2 regions of the Pseudoalteromonas sp. BSi20439 genome follow, and region 2 is predicted to be linked to the other one. Evidence: predicted binding sites of a transcription regulator. Region 2 holds the regulator's gene; the other holds the start of a gene.

Region 1 (5,971 bases), on a different contig from region 2:
CAATACCGTGTGCAATTGAGAAGGTCAACGGTGTCATTAATAGTACAACACTCACTGGAATTGCATCGGTCATATCATCCCAATTTACAAATTTTAAGTTTTGTAGCATTAGAACAGATACGTATAAGATTGCTCCTGCTGTTGCGTAAGCTGGTACCATTTGTGCCAAAGGAGCAAAAAACATCATCAATAAAAAGCAGCAACCTACAACCACAGCCGTTAGACCCGTTCGACCACCCACTGATACCCCGGCTACAGACTCTATGTATGAGGTCGTTGTTGAAGTACCTAGCATTGCACCGGCTATAGTTGCAGTGCTGTCTGCGCTTAATGCACGACCTAAACGCGGCATATTGCCGTTTTTATCTGCTAGTCCAGCTTTTTGAGTAACAGCTACCAACGTCCCTGAGGTATCAAATAAATCAACAAATAAAAACGCAAAAATAACACTTAGCATAGACAGTTCAAAAGCAGCACTAAAATCAAGTTGCATGAACGTCGGCATTATTGAAGGTGGCATTGCAACAACACCATGATATTCAACTAATCCCATAGACACTGCAATCGCGGTGACAAGCAAAATACTAATAAGCACGCCACTTTTAAAGTCGCGATAAAGTAATGCCGCAATAACAAAAAAACTAAAAATAGCTAATAACGGACCCGGTGACGTTATATCACCTAGCTGCACAAGTGTTGCAGGGCTAGATACAATAATACCAGCACTTTTAAGCGCGATAAGTGCCAAGAATGCACCAATACCGGTTGCTATTGCTTGTTTAAGTACCAGAGGGATTGCATTAATAATCCATTCACGCACCTTAAATAAGCTTAATATTAAAAATATACAGCCTGACATAAATACCGCGCCCAGCGCTGCTTGCCAGCTATAGCCCATACCTAACACAACGCCATAGGTAAAAAATGCATTTAATCCCATACCCGGTGCCAATGCCAGTGGATAATTGGCCCACAAACCCATAATAAAACACCCTATTGCAGCAGCAATACAGGTGGCAACAAATGCGGCACCTTGGTCCATACCGGCTTCTGCAAGCATAGCTGGGTTAACGAATACGATATAAACCATCGTAATAAATGTAGTCATACCGGCAATACATTCACGGCGAACCGAAGAATCATTTGCACGGATTTTAAATAAGGCTTCGAGCATAATAAACTTGTGGTTGTAAAAAGTGGCGAGATTTTAGCATAAAAATAACTTTTTACAGGACATTTTACCTTGCTATATACTAAACTAGCTAAGTGATTAAAATAACAAACGAAGTAGCATGATCAAAACGACACCAAGTGGCCAAGACTTAGAGCAACAATTAGACAACATTCTTTCTTTTGTAACGCAACCAAGCGATGCAAACCTCCCTGCGAGCTCTAAAAGCACCGATCAAGACACATTAAATAAAGCCCTTTATTACCTTAAAAATGAACAAGGCGCTTTAGCCGCAAAATGGATGCGTTTAGCAGCAATGGCAGGAAACTATCGTGCACAGTTTTACTTAGGGCTGTTTTTTATTAAAGGGCAAGGCGTACCACAAAGCGTATTTCATGGGGCTGCGTGGCTTAGCTTAGCTAGTAGCCAAGGATATGAGCCAGCAATAGAAGCAATGAGCGATATACGTAAGCATATTAGCACTAAACGACTTAAAGACGCCCAATGTTATGCTGCCAGCTTATATGAACAAATTCATCAGTTACAATTTTCACATTTGATCCCTATAAGTCACGAAAAATAATTTTACTCCCTTGTAACTCATTTCATCTATAAATTAATTAAGCGTTTATATGCTAAATGCAACAACGCTTAATTTTTTAAAAGTACTGTATATCCCCTGTATTTCAGCTTAGTCGTAGATTAAAAAACTAACACCAAAAGCGCTCACCCACTAAATACCTAATCAATTGTTATATATAACTTATTTGTTTTTAAATAATTAAATTTTCATGCTCAGCTGAATAACTGTACAAAAAATAGCAAAAAACACTTGCACCAAACAACTGTATAAACTACTGTATGCATGTACTGTATAAAAACCCAGTGAGTGAGACGATTATGTTACAGCCTATTACCGTAAGAACAGTTAAGAGCTACCAACAAGATGACCAATCAGATTGTGTTAACGTTGTTCAAATTGAAGATGAAATTTCAGCAACGTTTGAATTATTAAAAGTATTACACCAATACAATAGTTTAAATGCATGGACACTTTTAATTGCACCAGACCATGTGCCTAGCAAAGCGCTGCTTGATTCATGCTCAATTGATACCAGTAAATTACTGGTTATACGTCAAAAGCACTTAGTTAATTTAGAGTATGTTTTAAGCTCTGCACTTCATAATGGTAATTTTGCCGCGGTGATCACCTGGACTGACATAATAAATAATCAGCAGCTATCTCAGTTATCATTAAACCTGAGCCATACACGCACTAAGCTATATTGCTTTAGCAAAAAAAGCGCTCAAGCTGAGATTTCACTAACGCAATAAGCTTGGTAAACTAGCGTTTTAATACACAGTACATTTATTATGACCTCTAACGCCCTACTATGTTTTTGTAGCAGTCAGCAACTTTATGCTGATTGCTGTGAACCTTTTCATTTAAAAACCAAACAGCCACAAACACCAGAGCAACTTATGCGTGCTCGCTACAGTGCTTATGCTGTTAAAAATGCAGTTTTTGTTCGTGACAGTTACGCAAAAGAAAAACAAGCTGAAAACTCAATATCAGAAATTAAAGACTTTGCAACTAGCTGCCGCTTTGTAAACTTAACCGTATTAGATTCTGGCTATGATGAAGATACAGGGTTTGTAAAGTTTAAAGCTCATTACTTTTATCAAGATCTATATTGCGAGTTGGCAGAGCATTCAAAGTTTATTAAAGAAGATGAACAGTGGCGATACCTTGATGGTGAGATTACACCGGTTGCCGATATTAAAGTAAAACGCAATGATACTTGCCCTTGCGGAAGTAATAAAAAGTATAAAAAGTGTCATAGTGTATAAGTAAAAACCACAAAAAATGGGCCACTTGGCCCATTTTCAAAAACTACACAAAACGCAATTTAGCGTTTTATTCGTCATCAGCTTCATCGAAGTCTTGACGCTGCGCAGGTCTTGCTAAAATCTCTAAGTAAAAAGAGGTTAAACCTTGCTTTTCAATTTCACTGATGTGATTGTTAATTTCAGCAACGTGAACTACTTGGGCTTCTTCAGCCGTGTTACCAAACTTACAATCGAATGCCCAGTAGTCGGCATCAACAGGTAAAGTTTTATTACGTTCTCTTTTCAAATATTTTTTCACTTCATGCTTTGCAGCATCAACCATACGAGGGTATTTGATTTTCTCATGATTCAGCGTGAATGTTTTCTTCATTACGTTCCTAATTACCTTGGTTTAATGATAATGGCATTCAATGTCATACCATTTGCGCCATTATAGCAATTGCATTTAAATTTTGGATGCTTTTTTTATATTAAATCAGTTATTAAAATAAAGCACCTGTAAAACCACTCGTTACTTACTAATATAAACACAGTTTATTACAATCTAATGGCGCTTAAAAACAGCATTCAATGTAATTTAATTAGGCACTAAACAAATGTAGTGGCTGGTGGAGGGCTTCATTTTGTAAATCATCATAAAATGCTGCGGCATCCATTTGCACATTTGAGAGCGGCATATCAGTGTTTTTAATTCGCCGACGGACTGCTAGTTCACAGTTATCAATTACGTTAAGCGGGATATGATTTTTATCATCTCGAATATTTAACGGCTCAGGCTTTAAACACTGGGTTAATTTTATATCACTCATCCCTACAGCGCTTCCCATTTTTGCTAAAAGTTCCGTGTTATTTTTGCCAATTAACATATTAAAACTCTCAGGCGCTAATGGCTGCTTTGGACCCGCACCAAATTGTTTGCGCAGGGTCTCTTCATCGGCTTGATAACCACTTGAATCAATTTTAGGTAAGTGAAACTCACTAAAATCAAGCGCATCATGAGATAGCATTGCTAATAAAAGAGCAAATTCACCCCGACGGCTTTCATGCACACTTTTATTGAGTCGTGTTTTTAATTGACTCTCTGTGATTAACAAATCACCAACCTGCATAGACTTTAGCCTATTTAACTAATTAATAAGTATTTATCGGCTAAATTTGAATTTTCTTTAGCTTTTTTCTTTACTTAAATAAGAAGTTTGCTATTATCTGCCGCGTTGCATTGGAGGGGTTCCCGAGCGGCCAAAGGGATCAGACTGTAAATCTGACGGCTCAGCCTTCGCTGGTTCGAATCCAGCTCCCTCCACCACTTTTCTTAGGCTAAGTTAAGTGGGGCCAAATGCAATAAAAATTAGTGTGGAGGGGTTCCCGAGCGGCCAAAGGGATCAGACTGTAAATCTGACGGCTCAGCCTTCGCTGGTTCGAATCCAGCTCCCTCCACCACTTCTCTTCTTTACCTCGTTTATTTTTCTTACTATTCAAAAACCCATTGTAAACTCATGCCATGCTTATTTAGCCAAGCGCTTGCTTTTTTGTATTCTGAATAAAATAATCCTACACGATGCCAAAATTGAGCACTGTGATTTAAATACTTTAAATGCGCTAACTCATGCACAATTACATAGTCAATTACCCAGGTGGGTGCGCCTGCAAGGTGTAAATTAAAGGTAAGCTCACGCCTGCGGTTACAACTGCCCCAGCGACGCTTATACGATTGAATACGAATATTACTCGGTAGCTTTTCACCCATCAGCTGACAATAGTAGTTTACTCGCATTTCAATATAACTTTCTAACTTCTCATGCAAAAACTGCTCTAGCAAACCTTGATACATTTGCGTTCGATACTTCACACGTGAAGAAATACTCAGTAACAGCGTTTGGCTTTCATTGTGCTGCTGCCATTGAGTGCGTGCTGCATTTTCAAATTGCACATTTACAGCTTCATTAAATAATTTAATGCTATGGGTTTTGAGTGGAAACTGTCGTGTATCGGCTTGAGTTTGTTGCTTATGTAGCTGAGCATCAATCCAGCCCTGTTTACTCAACAGCCATTCATTTATTTGTGTTTTCGTTACAAAATGGGGCGCATACACCGTAAGTTCTCGCTGTGCGACTTTGATCGCTACTGTTTTTCTTCGTTTACTTCGCTTTAAAGTGTAATCCAACAATGAATGCTGCCTAGTTATAATTAAAGACTGGGCTTTATTTTACCTTGTACCATAACGGCTGATCTATAAATAATCCCTACTAAATGCCATTTTAATAACAATGCATTTAGTAATGCTCAATAAATAGTAAGTTTAAAGCTTAAAACACTTACGTTACTGTTGTAACTTAGAGCTCAATACCTTGTGATTATTGTTGTGTTTATATTAGACTGGGTTTAAGAGTTATTATGTGAATGATTGATGCTATCTAATTTTTTTATAAACCAACCAGATCCAAGTCTAATTATTAATGGTGTATACGACCCAAGTTTAGTGACACTATCTATACTCACAGCAATTTTTGCAGCCTACTTTTCCCTGCACGTTATCGATTTAGCAAATAATACTCACTTTAAGTCTTATCGTAAGCTAGCCAATTTAACTGCAGCTTTAGTGCTTGCTGGGGGGGTATGGAGCATGCATTTTATTGCTATGCTCGCGTTTTCTTTGTGCACTACAATTAAATACGATCCCACACTCACTTTTGTGTCGTTTATACCGGCTTTACTGGCGTGTACCATTGCTTTTTCTTGTTTGAAAACATATAGCACCCACCCTCGTATTATCAATTTAATTCTAAGCTCACTTTTATTTGGCGCGGGTGTTGGCACCATGCATTACAGTGGTATGGCCGCAATGCAATTAAGTCCGTTACTTCGTTATGATCCAATATGGTTTAGCGCTTCAATTGTTGTGGCAGTGCTGCTGTCTTTCATCAGCCTCTATGTACGTTTTCATTTACC
Region 2 (13,276 bases):
ATTTGATATTTTTAAACCATAAGTTTTTTGCATGTAAGCGTATGCATCGGCAATACGTTTACGTGCATAAACCGGCGGTTCAATAACGCGTTGTTTAAAATTAACCTTAACCTCACAGCGACCATATTGATTAGCATTTTGGGCTAACATGCCAAAGCGATAGTTTGAACGATCAGCGTTAATTTCACCGATTGCGGGAGCTAAATTGTTAATATCAGCTTCCATCATGCGAAACTTTGCACTTACTTTACGGCAATTTTTGCGTCCACCATTTTGCCAGCATTGTAACTGATGACCAAACTCCCAAGCGGGTACAATATGTTCCCATTCTATTCGTAGAGCGCGTTGATTCACGTTACCTGAGCGGGTAAATGTGTTGCGTGGCACATAACCACAATGGGTTGCATCGGGTACTAACTTTTTGCCTTTACGTTTTATGTCGCAACCACAATAGATACTTTTTGCATCCGTTGGTAAGGTTTTAATTAAGTGTTTTTTAGCACTGGAAAAACGAGTAAATTGCTCAGCATTTAGATTAAAGCTGACAACGCAAAGCAATAACGCAAAAATAAAATGCGGCATATCCTATCACTTTAGTGAACTACAGGAGCCGCGATTTTAGAGTGAATAACCTAAATGGTAAATCAGTTTTAAACCGAATCCACTTAAAAACTCAGGATAGCTGACGTTTTCTTGTTCTGAATCGGATGTTTTGCAGTAATAAAATAAAACCAGTAAAGCTAAAAAACACACTGCTGGCAGCAAAACTAATAAGTAACGGGTTGTTAAAATCCTCGCGCTCATCGTAATCCATAATATGTAGCATCCAAAAGAAGTCAAACACTCGCCAAATATTACTGCGAACTGTAATGAACTCGCCGTTATCAGCATTAAAATATAAGCTGGTGCTAAGCATATCGTTAAAATTAACCTGCCAAATATTTTCTTTAAACCCGGCTTCTCTAAAACTGGTTGCCAGCTTTTTTGTGCTTATAACGTTTGCTTTAATTAAAAGGTGAGCCTGGGCATTAGCGATGATTTGTGCCTTGCTTGGTGGTGGGAGTGGGTTGCCGGTTACACCATTAAAACTATAGATTTTACTTGCTGTAGTTACCGTAATTACTGGGGTATTTAAAAAGTGACTATAATTAATTTGTTGGGGTTGTGGTGTATTTGCAATAATTTTATCAAGTGAGGCTGTGTAATCGGCTTGGCTGAAAGGGTTTTCTAGTTGGCGGTTTGCAAGGTGTTTACCGTGTACTTTTTCAAGTGGCATGGCGCTCATAAATAAACCGCCAAGCAGCCATGCAAAAATTTGTATTACTAAAAAGTAGCCTAGCCATTTATGCAGCTTACGGGCTGTTTTAAAAATGCGTTTGTTCATTCGCTTACTCATTATTATTATTTTTTGTGCAAGGCACCTAATGGAGCTAGCTGCCATTAGGTTAATAGCTGTATTAACCGTTACTTTAATACTTGCAGCTTAATAAAGGAATTAAATAAATTATAAGCTGTTGATTTGGTATAAATGCAAAATTAGGTTAAAGTTTGCGGTGAAATTTAAGTGGGGTAACACAACTGTATGTCGGAAATTCAATTTTTAAATGTAGATCTAGAGCTTGAGTCAAAGCAAGATATTAGCGTATTAGTTGCTGATTTAAAAAAGGTCGCAACCATTTTACATTATGATAAAGACGAATACCGCCAACTGGCACGCATCGAAGTAGCTGGTGAAATAACCACACCCGATAAAGCAATTAATCATTTGTGTGAGTTAATCGAGTCGTGTTCACGCAATGCATTAAAGCAATGGTTAAGCTGTTCTCGCAGAACGTTTGATATGGGGTTTGAGTCGGGTACGTCGCCAAAATGTTTCAATCAGGCCTTGCATGCAGATACCTTGTTACGCATATCTGCAATTGGCGCAGGCATAGAAGTTACTATTTACCCTCTGGAAAAGTAATTTAACCTTTTCGCTCGACTACGGCTGCGGTCATTCTTGATACGCAGCAAAGCTCATTGCGGCTATTGGTTATTTTAATATCCCAAACCGAGCTGCGTTTACCTATATGATAAGCCCTTGCGGTAGCGGTTAATGTGCCGTTGCGTGACGCTTTTAAGTGGCTTGCGCTGATCTCTTGCCCAACACAATAAAATCGACTGAAATCAACCACAAAGTTAGCGGCATAACTTGCTACTGTTTCAGCAAGCACGACATTGGCACCACCATGCACTATACCCATTGGATTATGGTGCTCAGGTATGGCTGGCATAGTGGCGACTAAGTAGTCATCACCAATTTCACTGATTTCAATTCCCATGGTCTTCATGAGCGTGCCTTGGCCAGTGATCCCTTGATCTAATTGCTTACAAAACTCTAATGTAATTGGTTGGTGCCAAATACTCATGCTAGCTCCTTGGATAAGTAATTGAGAATTAATATGATAATGCGCTGCTAATAATTACATTTATTATTGCGGTTTTAAAGCATCTTATTGTTTAGCCATCATGACTTATAAGGTATTAATTTATATTTGCGATTTTTAAATAACTGTATATACTCACAGTTAATTGTACTGTATGGAAAACCAGTTGTATGCGACCATTAACAAAACGCCAAGCGCAAATACTCGAACTTATCAAAGTGTTTATTAAAGACACTGGTATGCCTCCTACACGTGCCGAAATTGCACAAACACTGGGTTTTAAAAGTGCAAATGCTGCAGAAGAACACTTAAAAGCACTGGCTAAAAAAGGTGTAATTAAAATGAAGCCGGGTGCGAGTCGCGGCATTCAGCTTGTTGAAGAAGAAGAGCCAGAGCAATTAGGCTTGCCTTTAATTGGTCGGGTTGCTGCGGGTGAGCCAATATTGGCGCAACAGCATGTTGAAAGCCACTGTAAAATTGACCCTTTAATGTTTAAACCTGCGGCCGATTTTTTACTGCGTGTTAACGGCATGAGTATGAAAGATATTGGTATTATGGATGGCGACTTACTCGCTGTACATAAAACTCAAGTGGCTGAAAATGGTCAGGTTATTGTTGCTCGAGTGGATGATGATGTTACGGTTAAACGCCTAGAAAAAGCCGGCAGAAAAGTATTACTGCATGCTGAAAATGACGAGTTTTCGGCCATTGAAGTCGACTTGGAAAATGAATCTTTCAATATTGAAGGCTTAGCGGTAGGTGTTATTCGTAACGCTGACTGGATGTGATAGTTAAGCATAACTAGCGCTTAATATTAATTAGGCGCTGATTTTACTTGTATTATTTTTTATGGTGCTGCTTGTTAATCGCTTTTGTTATTGTAAATAACATCGCTAAATACTTATATATAAATAAATTTATCCTAATTATTTTTAAATCATAAAATTTTATATTTTTTCCGCTGTTATTCAAGCTACCCCTTACCACCCCTGACTCTTAGGTTAACTAACTCATTAGTGACTACTTTTTTGCTGCACTTTTTTAAGTAACCCCTTGTTTATTTTTCATACTCACCTTGCTTATTGTTTATTTTTTAACTAGTTATTAAAGAGCTGGAATAAAAATAACTCACAGCGTAGTCGTTTTGAGCACACACATTTAATAACTCCAGCACCCTTATAAAAAATAAAAATAACGAATGGGCGTTTAAGTAGTATGTCCCTTCGCTTTGCGTCAGCAATAGCATCAAAGGAGCCGTCACATGGGTAAGCTGAGTTCTTCCTTGTGGCTTATATTGTTAGTTTTTTCGCAAAATGTGCTTGCTAATAGCCAATATAATATGCGTAAAGGCGTAACTGATATAAGTAATAATGTATACCAACTACACATGACTATATTTTTAATATGTTGTGTGATTGGGGTGATCGTGTTTGCCATTATGTTTTGGGCACTCATTCATCATCGCAAATCTAAAGGGGCTGTCCCTGCCCAGTTTCATGAAAGCACCAAAGTAGAAATACTCTGGACTGCTATTCCTTTTGTCATATTAATTGTTATGGCCATTCCTGCGACTAAAACCCTAATTGCCATGGAGGATGCCAGCAAAGCTGATATCACCATAAAAATTACTGGCTCACAATGGAAATGGCATTACGAATATATGGGGGAGGACGTTGAGTTTTATTCTATGTTAGCGACTCCTCAAAATGAAATAACGAATCTTGCCGATAAAAACCCGAACTATTTACTTGAAGTAGATAAGCCGCTGGTGCTACCGATTAATCAAAAAGTACGTTTTTTAATGACCTCAGATGATGTGATTCATTCATGGTGGGTGCCTGATTTTGCTGTTAAAAAAGATGCAAATCCTGGGTTTATCAATGAAACATGGACCAATATTAATGAAGTAGGTACTTACCGCGGGCAGTGTGCAGAGCTGTGTGGTAAAGATCATGGTTTTATGCCTGTTGTGGTAGAAGCAAAAACAGAAGAAGACTTCAAAACGTGGTTGGCAGAAGCTAAACAAGCTAAACAAAAAGCGGCCGCCGAAAGTGCGGCGCTACTTGACCAAGTAGTACCAAAAGAAGAGTTAATGGCACTGGGTGAGCAAGTTTATATGGCGAGCTGTGCTGCGTGTCACCAGCCTACAGGTTTAGGCCTGCCAGGGGTTTTTCCTGCACTTAAAGGCAGTCCAATAGTGGTAGGTGATATTAAAGGTCACATCGATATTTTACTTTATGGTAAGCCTGGTACAGCGATGCAGTCCTTTGCCAAGCAATTATCTATTAAGCAGATAGCAGCCGTTATTACTTATAAACGCAACGCATGGGGTAATGACACCGGAGAGGTAATTCAACCAAGCGAAATACAAGCGGCATTGGATGCTGATGGGGAGGCTAAATAATGAGTAGCATTGCAGAACAACCTAATACCAATGAGGCTCATCATGCCCATCAACCCGCTACTGGCTTTAAACGCTGGTTATTTACAACCAACCATAAAGACATAGGCAGCTTATATTTAATTTTTTCACTCACGATGTTTTTAATTGGTGGAGCAATGGCCATGGTGATCCGTGCTGAGCTATTTCAGCCGGGTTTACAGTTAGTTGATCCACACTTTTTTAACCAAATGACCACAGTACATGGGCTGATCATGGTATTTGGTGCAGTAATGCCTGCATTTACCGGCTTGGCAAACTGGATGATCCCGCTAATGATTGGTGCGCCAGATATGGCATTACCGAGAATGAACAACTGGAGTTTTTGGATTTTACCGTTTGCGTTTTTGATTTTGTTAGCGTCACTGTTTATGCCTGGTGGCGGTCCTGCATTTGGGTGGACCTTTTACGCTCCGCTTTCCACCACTTATAGTAACGACAACACAGCAATGTTTGTGTTTGCGGTGCATATAATGGGTATTAGTTCGATTATGGGAGCCATTAATGTGGTGGTAACCATAGTGAATATGCGCGCCCCTGGAATGACGTGGATGAAGCTACCGTTATTTGTGTGGACATGGCTGATCACGGCTTTTTTACTTATTGCAGTAATGCCGGTACTTGCTGGTGCAGTTACTATGGTACTCACTGATAAATACTTCGCGACCAGCTTCTTTGACGCCGCTGGTGGTGGCGATCCGGTAATGTTCCAGCATATATTTTGGTTTTTTGGTCATCCTGAAGTTTATATTATGATTTTGCCTGCCTTTGGCATTATCTCTACGATTGTTCCTACTTTTTCACGTAAAAAACTATTTGGTTACGCCTCTATGGTGTACGCCACTTCCTCGATTGCCTTGTTGAGCTTTATCGTGTGGGCACATCATATGTTTACCACTGGTATGCCCGTGGCGGGTGAGTTGTTTTTTATGTACGCGACTATGTTGATATCGGTACCTACCGGCGTAAAAGTCTTTAACTGGGTAGCAACTATGTGGCGTGGCTCTATTAGCTTTGAAGTGCCCATGCTGTTTAGTATCGCATTTATTGTGCTGTTTACTTTAGGTGGTTTTTCGGGATTGATGCTGGCTATTACGCCTGCTGATTTTCAATACCACGATACTTACTTTGTGGTTGCACACTTTCATTATGTACTCGTAACGGGCGCGGTATTTTCTATTATGGCAGGGGCTTATTATTGGCTGCCAAAATGGACCGGAAATATGTTCAATATTACCTTGGCAAAATGGCATTTTTGGTTGTCTTTGGTAAGTGTAAATGTGCTGTTTTTCCCAATGCATTTTGTGGGATTAGCCGGTATGCCACGTCGAATTCCAGATTATGCACTGCAGTTTGCTGACTTTAACGCCATTATTAGTATAGGTGGGTTTGCCTTTGGTTTATCGCAATTACTGTTTGTTGTCGTTGTGTATAAATGTGCAAAAGGGGGCGATAAAGTGCCTGCAAAAGTTTGGGATGGAGCTGAAGGGCTTGAATGGGAAGTTGATTCACCAGCGCCTTACCATACGTTCTCAACGCCGCCGGATATTAAATAATGAGTCATCTACCGTTATTAAAAAAGCTGGTGGTTATTTGCATTGCAATGTTTGCTTTTGCATTTGCCATGGTGCCTTTATATGACGTGTTTTGCGATATAACGGGGCTTAATGGTAAGCCCTCGTTAGAGCAAGCACAGCAAAGTACCTTGATTACTGAGAATAGAGAAGTCAGCGTTAGTTTTACCACGCATGCCCAAAGTGGTGCGCCTTTTGAGGTTAAATCTAAAGAATACAGTGTAGATGTAAAACCAGGGGCCATGCGTGAGGTTATGTTTAGCGCTAAAAACAACAGTAATGAAGACAAAGTGATGCAGGCTATCCCCTCGGTAGCACCGGGTAAAGCAGCTAAATATTTACACAAAATAGCGTGTTTTTGCTTTGACCAGCAACCTTTGAAGGCTGGCGAGGAGTTAGAGTTTAAATTACTTTTTTATGTTGATACTGAGTTACCCAGTGATGTGGAGGAGTTAACTCTGTCTTATACCGTATTTGATATTAGCGAGAAGTTAGTAGCCAGTAATAACTAGCTTATAAAACTAGTGAAAAACTAGGAGCAAATGAAATGAATCAAAAATATGAACATTATTATGTACCTGATCAAAGCCCATGGCCAATAGTTGGCGCAGTGGCGCTATTTTTTATCGCGGTAGGGGCAGCCTTAACAGTTATGGATATGGGTAAAGAGGGAGGCAGCGGTATTTACATACTGTATGTGGGTATTGCCGTATTGCTTTATATGCTGTTTAGCTGGTTTAAAAATGTGATTGAAGAGTCGCATCAAGGTTTATATTCTGCCCAAATGGATCGTTCATTCAGGCAAGGTATGAGCTGGTTTATTTTTTCAGAAGTCATGTTTTTTATGGCCTTTTTTGGCGCCCTTTTTTATGCTCGCATGTTCTCTGTACCTTGGCTTGGAGGCGCCGATAACAACGCCATGACTAACGAAGTGTTATGGCCTACCTTTGAGGCTGTGTGGCCGTTGTTAAATACCCCTGGAGGCACCACGACGCAAGCAATGGGCTGGCAAGGGTTACCACTTATAAATACCCTTATTTTATTAGCCTCGTCAGTGACTCTGCATTTTGCTCATGTGGCGATGGAAAATAACAAGCGCACGCCACTTAAGGTGTTTTTAGGCGTAACTATTTTATTGGGAGTATGTTTTTTAGGACTCCAAGTAGAAGAATATATTTATGCTTATAACGACCTTAATTTAACCCTTGATGCAGGAATTTACGGTAATACCTTCTTTTTGTTAACCGGTTTTCACGGTATGCATGTCACCTTAGGTACCATTATTTTATTAATCGTTTTCCTACGGATTTTAAAAGGCCACTTTACAAAAAATAAGCACTTCGCGTTTCAAGCTGCGGCGTGGTACTGGCATTTTGTTGATGTTGTTTGGCTATGTTTGTTTGTTTTTGTATATGTACTGTAGTGGGCAAAGGTGATTGATTTGCCGTAATTAAACCTAGCTTTAGTGCGGCAATTACCATCAGTAATACCACAACAGAAAATAACACTCGACGCCCTAAAAAGTGAGACATGGGGCGTCCATTGGTTTTTCCCGACACCATAATAAATAAAGCACGAAATAAATTAAACAATATAAATAATAACAGTAGAACAATAATAATTTTAATAATCACTGGATTTACCCTTATGCAGTTAGTTGTATTTAACAAACAAAAGCTTAGCTCAATAATCACAGTTTGCCTGGTTGTTATTGTGGTATTAGTTTGCGTGCGTTTAGGGTTTTGGCAATTACAGCGCGCAGATCAAAAGCAACAGCAGCTTAATGCCATTGAAAATATACAACAGCAAGGGGTTATGAGCTGGGCACAGTTGCAACAACTGCCAAAAGAGTGGAATAAAACCGGGGTATTAGTTTCGTTGAGTGGTTATTTTGATACCAATAATTATTGGCTGCTCGATAACCAAATTTATAATGGTCAGGTTGGTTACGACTTACTGGCATTATTAAAATTACCTGATGATTCGCGCTTTTTATTAGTTAATTTAGGCTGGGTAAAAGCAGGCAGTTCAAGAGAAATCCTACCAAACGTGACAATACCTAGTGGTAAATTTTCGTTAACGGCACAAATTAAAGAAGATAACTTAAGTGGCTTTACCTTAGCTAATAGTAATACTCAATCAGATTTAGCTAAACGAATTCAAATCATTGATCTGCAAGCTCTCAGTAGCCAATCCCAGCGACCTTTAGTGGATTATATGGCCTATCGCCAAGGCGGTGAAGATGAGATTGCGGCCCCCCATTATGAAGCTGTTGTGATGAGTCCAGAAAAACATTATGCCTACTCAGTACAGTGGTTTTTAATTGCGATTGCCTGTGTGGTAGTTGCTATTTTTGCAAGCAAGAAGAGGATAGATAATGAAAAATAAACCCCTGTTGCTCTTTGTTGTATGCTGCGCTATCCCTTTAGTGCTGGCTTACAGCGCGTTAAAACTTGATTGGCTACCTACAGCAATTACTAATCATGGCGAATTTTTAGAGCGTGAAATTAAGCTAGACAATTGGCAGCAGCATAATCCAAAACAATGGACTATTGCTTTAAATTATTCAGCACAATGCGAAGAGCCTTGCTCGGAGCAGCTCGCTGCTTTAGATAATTTATATGTTGCCCTTGGCAAAAACCAACACAAAGTAGATATGGCAATAATTGGTGAACCCGAAGCAGCGAAGCCGCATTGGCATATGATTGCTGAACAACAACAATTAAAACCCGCGAGTTTATATTTAATCGACCATATGGGACTGATTGTGCTGGAATATCCATTTAATCCTCAACCACAAGAAAACCGTTTGATACAAAAGGGATTATTGAAAGATCTAAAAAAATTACTTAATTACTCTCGTTCAAGCTAAGTAGAGGCTGCTATGTATAAAAACTATAAAAATTTGGTATTAGCAACGAGTTTATTCGCATTAGTTGTGGTAGCTCTAGGCGCATATACGCGGTTAAGTGACGCAGGGCTTGGTTGCCCCGATTGGCCTGGTTGTTATGGCTTTTTAACCGTACCAAAACATGAAGCTGAGATTGCGCATGCGATTCAAAGCTACCCCGATATGATATTTGAAACAGCAAAGGCATGGAAAGAAATGATTCATCGCTATTTTGCTGGCACGCTCGGAGTATTAATTTTAGTGTTGTTTATTTTGGCTTTTGTAAAACGCCAGTATCCAACTACGCCTGTAAAATTACCGATGCTACTGCTTTTGCTTGTTATTTTTCAGGCCGCGCTTGGCATGTGGACGGTGACTATGAACCTGCAGCCGCTTATTGTGATGGGGCATTTACTCGGAGGGTTTAGTATTTTGGCGTTATTAACGTTGTTGTACTTACGGCTGACTAGCGAGCCAATTACGGGGGGGGACGCAGGTGCAAAACCCCACTTTAAACTAAGCTTGGTGGCGCTCACGGTACTTATTTTACAAATAGCCTTAGGTGGCTGGTTAGCGGCTAATTATGCCGCGCCACATTGTAATGGTTTACCGCTATGTAGCTATGCTCAGCCGTTTTCGCTCAGTAGTGTTTTTCAGCTACCGTTAGAGCACAGCAATTATGAGTTTGGCGTGTTGTCACAACAAGCGCGTATGTCTATTCATTTACTGCATCGTATGTGGGCATTGGTCACTTGTATTGTGTTGGCACTCGTTATGTGGCGAATATACAGCCATGCCTATTCACAAAAAATTAAAAGCTGCACAGTGAGTGTATTGGTAGCGTTATTTTGCCAGATAGCGTTGGGGTTAGCTGTAGTATATTTTCACTTTCCGATCAGTGTTGCGCTGGCGCATAACTTAATGGCTGCCATACTGTTATTAACTATGGTTAGGTTATGTTATTACCTAAAAGTCCGTACCTAAAGGGGAATCGTTATGGCAATTACAATTAACAAAAAAGCAATGCAGCCCGTTTATAGCCCATCGTTATTGACTAAAAGTTATCATTTAATCCAAGATTATTTAGCAATCAGTAAATTTAAAGTGGTGGCTATGTTGGTGTTAACGGCATGGGTGGGCTTGGCTCTCGCCCCTGACGTTGGTAGAGGCATTGGGGTTCAGTTCATAAGTTTATTAGGGATTGGTTTACTCTCTGCGGCAGCTGCCGTTATCAATCATGTGGTTGATAGTGAAATTGATAGTAAAATGGCACGTACACGCCACCGCCCAGTCGCCAAAGGACGCTTAAGTAAATTACACGCATTAAGTTTTGCTGCTGTTATTGGCGTGGCAGGGTTTATTATGTTGATGTTGTGGGCAAATACACTCACTGCCATACTTACCTTATTTGCACTTGTTGGTTACGCATTTATTTATACGTCGTTTTTAAAACGCGCCACGCCACAAAATATAGTGATTGGTGGTTTGGCTGGCGCCATGCCACCTTTACTTGGTTGGGTGTCTGAAACCAATCAAATGGCAGCCGCTCCTTGGTTGTTGGTTATGATTATATTCACATGGACTCCTCCGCACTTCTGGGCGTTAGCAATCGCGCGTAAAAGTGATTACGAACGCGCTAAAATCCCTATGTTACCTGTCACCCATGGAATCGACTTTTGTAAAACCTGTGTGCTCGCGTACTCGGTGCTATTAGCCATTGTGTGCGTATTACCCTATTTGATAGGTATGTCGGGGCTTATTTATTTAAGTGGGGCCTGTATCCTCAATATACTCTTTATATACAAAGCAATTAACTTAAAATTTGCCGCCAAAGAAGACACCGCAATGGATTTATTTCGTTTTTCGATTGTTCATTTAATGATACTCTTTGTTATCTTATTTATAGATAAATGGCTAGTTATATGAAGCAGTTATGGTGTGGGTTAATTGTTTTTTCGGTGCTTTTTTTATCGGCATGTGATGATAAAAAAAGTTTACAAGATCTTGATGCATTAGTGTACGAAACTTCAAAACCGTTATCTGATTTCTCGCTGAATGATCAACAGGGGGAGTTAGTAACCAAAAAGCAGTTTTTAGATCAATGGAACTTAGTGTTTTTAGGCTACACAAGCTGCCCTGACATTTGTCCAATGACGCTTGCTAAGCTCAACAATGTCTATAAAAACTTACAAGCTGACTATCCACTGCAGGTGTGGTTTATATCTGTTGATCCTAAACGAGATATTGCTCAAAAGCGTAAAGAGTACATAGATTATTTTAACCCTAAATTTTTAGCTGTATCTGGGGAGCATAAAGACTTATTTCCATTTGTACGAGAGCTGGGATTAATTTATGCAATTAGTGATAGTGATGAATCTGACTATGCGGTGGATCATAGTGCATCGGTTGCACTTGTTGATGGTAGTGGCGCCCTGAGAGCTATTTTTAAGCCCGAATTTAAACAAGGAGATGTGCCTTTGGTGAATACTACAAAACTAACGGCAGAATTTATTGAAATAGCAGATTACTACAAAAACTAGTTTTTAATGGTTTAACAATTTTCAAGGGGCTTTGTGCCCCTTTTTACGTTTTTTAACAGCTGTTTTTAATTAATTAGTTATTTTTTAGTCGTTTTTATGGCGTTTTCTTTATCTCGGTCTAAGCTTTTGTTATGGATTGAGTTGATAAGGAAAAGCTTAAAAATGCTTAAACTACCAAATGAGCTTTCAATTGTTCAGGTTGACGTTTTACATCAAGATTTATTAAGCGAGCTTAATAATAGCCGAGATATTTGTCTGGATATTAGCGATGTCATGTCTGCTGATACCGCCTCGGTTCAACTCCTTTGTGCCCTACAAAAACACCTTCTTACTATCAATCAAAAAATTGCTTGGGTTGGCAGCAGTGACGCATTAAAAAATGCCATTGAACAACTCGGTTTAAGTGAATATTTAGCTTCAGAAAGTACTAACTAGAGGTTTATATGAAAAGAATTTTAGCTGTCGATGATTCTGCATCAATGCGCCAAATGGTGAGCTTTACGTTAAAAACAGCAGGGTTTGATGTTACCGAAGCCAAAGATGGCAGCGAGGCATTAGCCATTGCCAAGCAACAAGGTTTTGATGCAGTTATTTCTGATGTAAACATGCCAATTATGGATGGGATCACACTTATTAGAGAGCTAAGAGGGTTACCAGATTACAAATTTACACCGTTGCTTATGTTAACTACAGAGTCGGGGATGGATAAAAAAGTAGAAGGCAAAGCTGCAGGGGCAACAGGGTGGATTGTAAAACCTTTCAATCCAGAACAACTATTGGCCGTGCTAAAAAAAGTAATCCGTTAACCTAGGAGTGCACTGTGAGTATTGATTTAAGCCAGTTTTTTGAAGTGTTCTTTGAAGAGAGTTTTGAAGGCCTCGATATCATGGAGACTGAATTACTCAACTTAGTGCCAGGCGAAGAAGACTTAGAAACCATTAATACTATATTTAGAGCTGCTCATTCAATAAAAGGGGGCAGTGCTACTTTTGGATTTAACTCAATTGCAAATTTTACCCATGTATTAGAAACATTATTGGATCAAATTCGTGAAGGTGAGCGCAATATAAGTAGCGAGCATATTAATTTATTACTTAAATCAGTGGATTGCTTAAGGGCTTTGTTAAGTTCGCTAAAAGTACAGGAAGAACCCGATTTAGCCCAAGCAGATACTTTACGTGAGCAGTTCGAAAAATTACTAGGTATGCCAGCTGGTGAGGAGCAAGGGGAAGAAACACATCATGAGCAGGTTATAGTTAATACTTATCAGATTGATTTTAAGCCACATTTTCATCTTTTTAAAACCGGTAATGAACCTTTGTTTATGATCAGCGAGTTAGCCGAGCTTGGTGAGTTAGAAGTACAGGCATTCACCGATGCCATACCTGACATTAAAGAATTAACCA

The links. The regulator LexA, encoded in region 2, represses DNA repair genes until DNA is damaged. The targets are predictions, from matches to a motif close to TACTGTATNNNNATACAGTA.
Region 1: the regulator LexA is predicted to act here: its motif matches at 2,027-2,046, upstream of P20439_RS07840 (SulA-like leucine-rich domain-containing protein).

What each region holds. Positions count from the first base shown of each region.
Region 1 is NZ_BADW01000085.1:605-6,575, reverse strand. Features, by position in the region: gene P20439_RS07850 (NCS2 family permease) at 1-1,174, opposite strand, end outside; gene P20439_RS07845 (tetratricopeptide repeat protein) at 1,293-1,754, shown strand; gene P20439_RS07840 (SulA-like leucine-rich domain-containing protein) at 2,072-2,506, shown strand; gene P20439_RS07835 (YchJ family protein) at 2,546-3,022, shown strand; gene P20439_RS07830 (DUF6172 family protein) at 3,090-3,392, opposite strand; gene P20439_RS07825 (VC2046/SO_2500 family protein) at 3,604-4,131, opposite strand; tRNA gene P20439_RS07820 (tRNA-Tyr) at 4,244-4,328, shown strand; tRNA gene P20439_RS07815 (tRNA-Tyr) at 4,378-4,462, shown strand; gene P20439_RS07810 (M48 family metallopeptidase) at 4,494-5,186, opposite strand; partial or broken gene P20439_RS19140 (MHYT domain-containing protein) at 5,430-5,971, shown strand, end outside.
Region 2 is NZ_BADW01000073.1:15,965-29,240, reverse strand. Features, by position in the region: gene P20439_RS06975 (endonuclease) at 1-582, opposite strand, end outside; gene P20439_RS06970 (hypothetical protein) at 674-1,384, opposite strand; gene P20439_RS06965 (hypothetical protein) at 1,583-1,963, shown strand; gene P20439_RS06960 (PaaI family thioesterase) at 1,965-2,408, opposite strand; gene lexA (transcriptional repressor LexA) at 2,597-3,214, shown strand; gene coxB (cytochrome c oxidase subunit II) at 3,688-4,830, shown strand; gene ctaD (cytochrome c oxidase subunit I) at 4,830-6,422, shown strand; gene P20439_RS06940 (cytochrome c oxidase assembly protein) at 6,422-6,952, shown strand; gene P20439_RS06935 (cytochrome c oxidase subunit 3) at 6,988-7,863, shown strand; gene P20439_RS18175 (DUF2909 domain-containing protein) at 7,763-8,074, opposite strand; gene P20439_RS06930 (SURF1 family protein) at 8,088-8,828, shown strand; gene P20439_RS06925 (hypothetical protein) at 8,818-9,312, shown strand; gene P20439_RS06920 (heme A synthase) at 9,325-10,314, shown strand; gene cyoE (heme o synthase) at 10,327-11,256, shown strand; gene P20439_RS06910 (SCO family protein) at 11,253-11,870, shown strand; gene P20439_RS06905 (lipid asymmetry maintenance protein MlaB) at 12,033-12,305, shown strand; gene P20439_RS06900 (response regulator) at 12,314-12,676, shown strand; gene P20439_RS06895 (chemotaxis protein CheA) at 12,691-13,276, shown strand, end outside.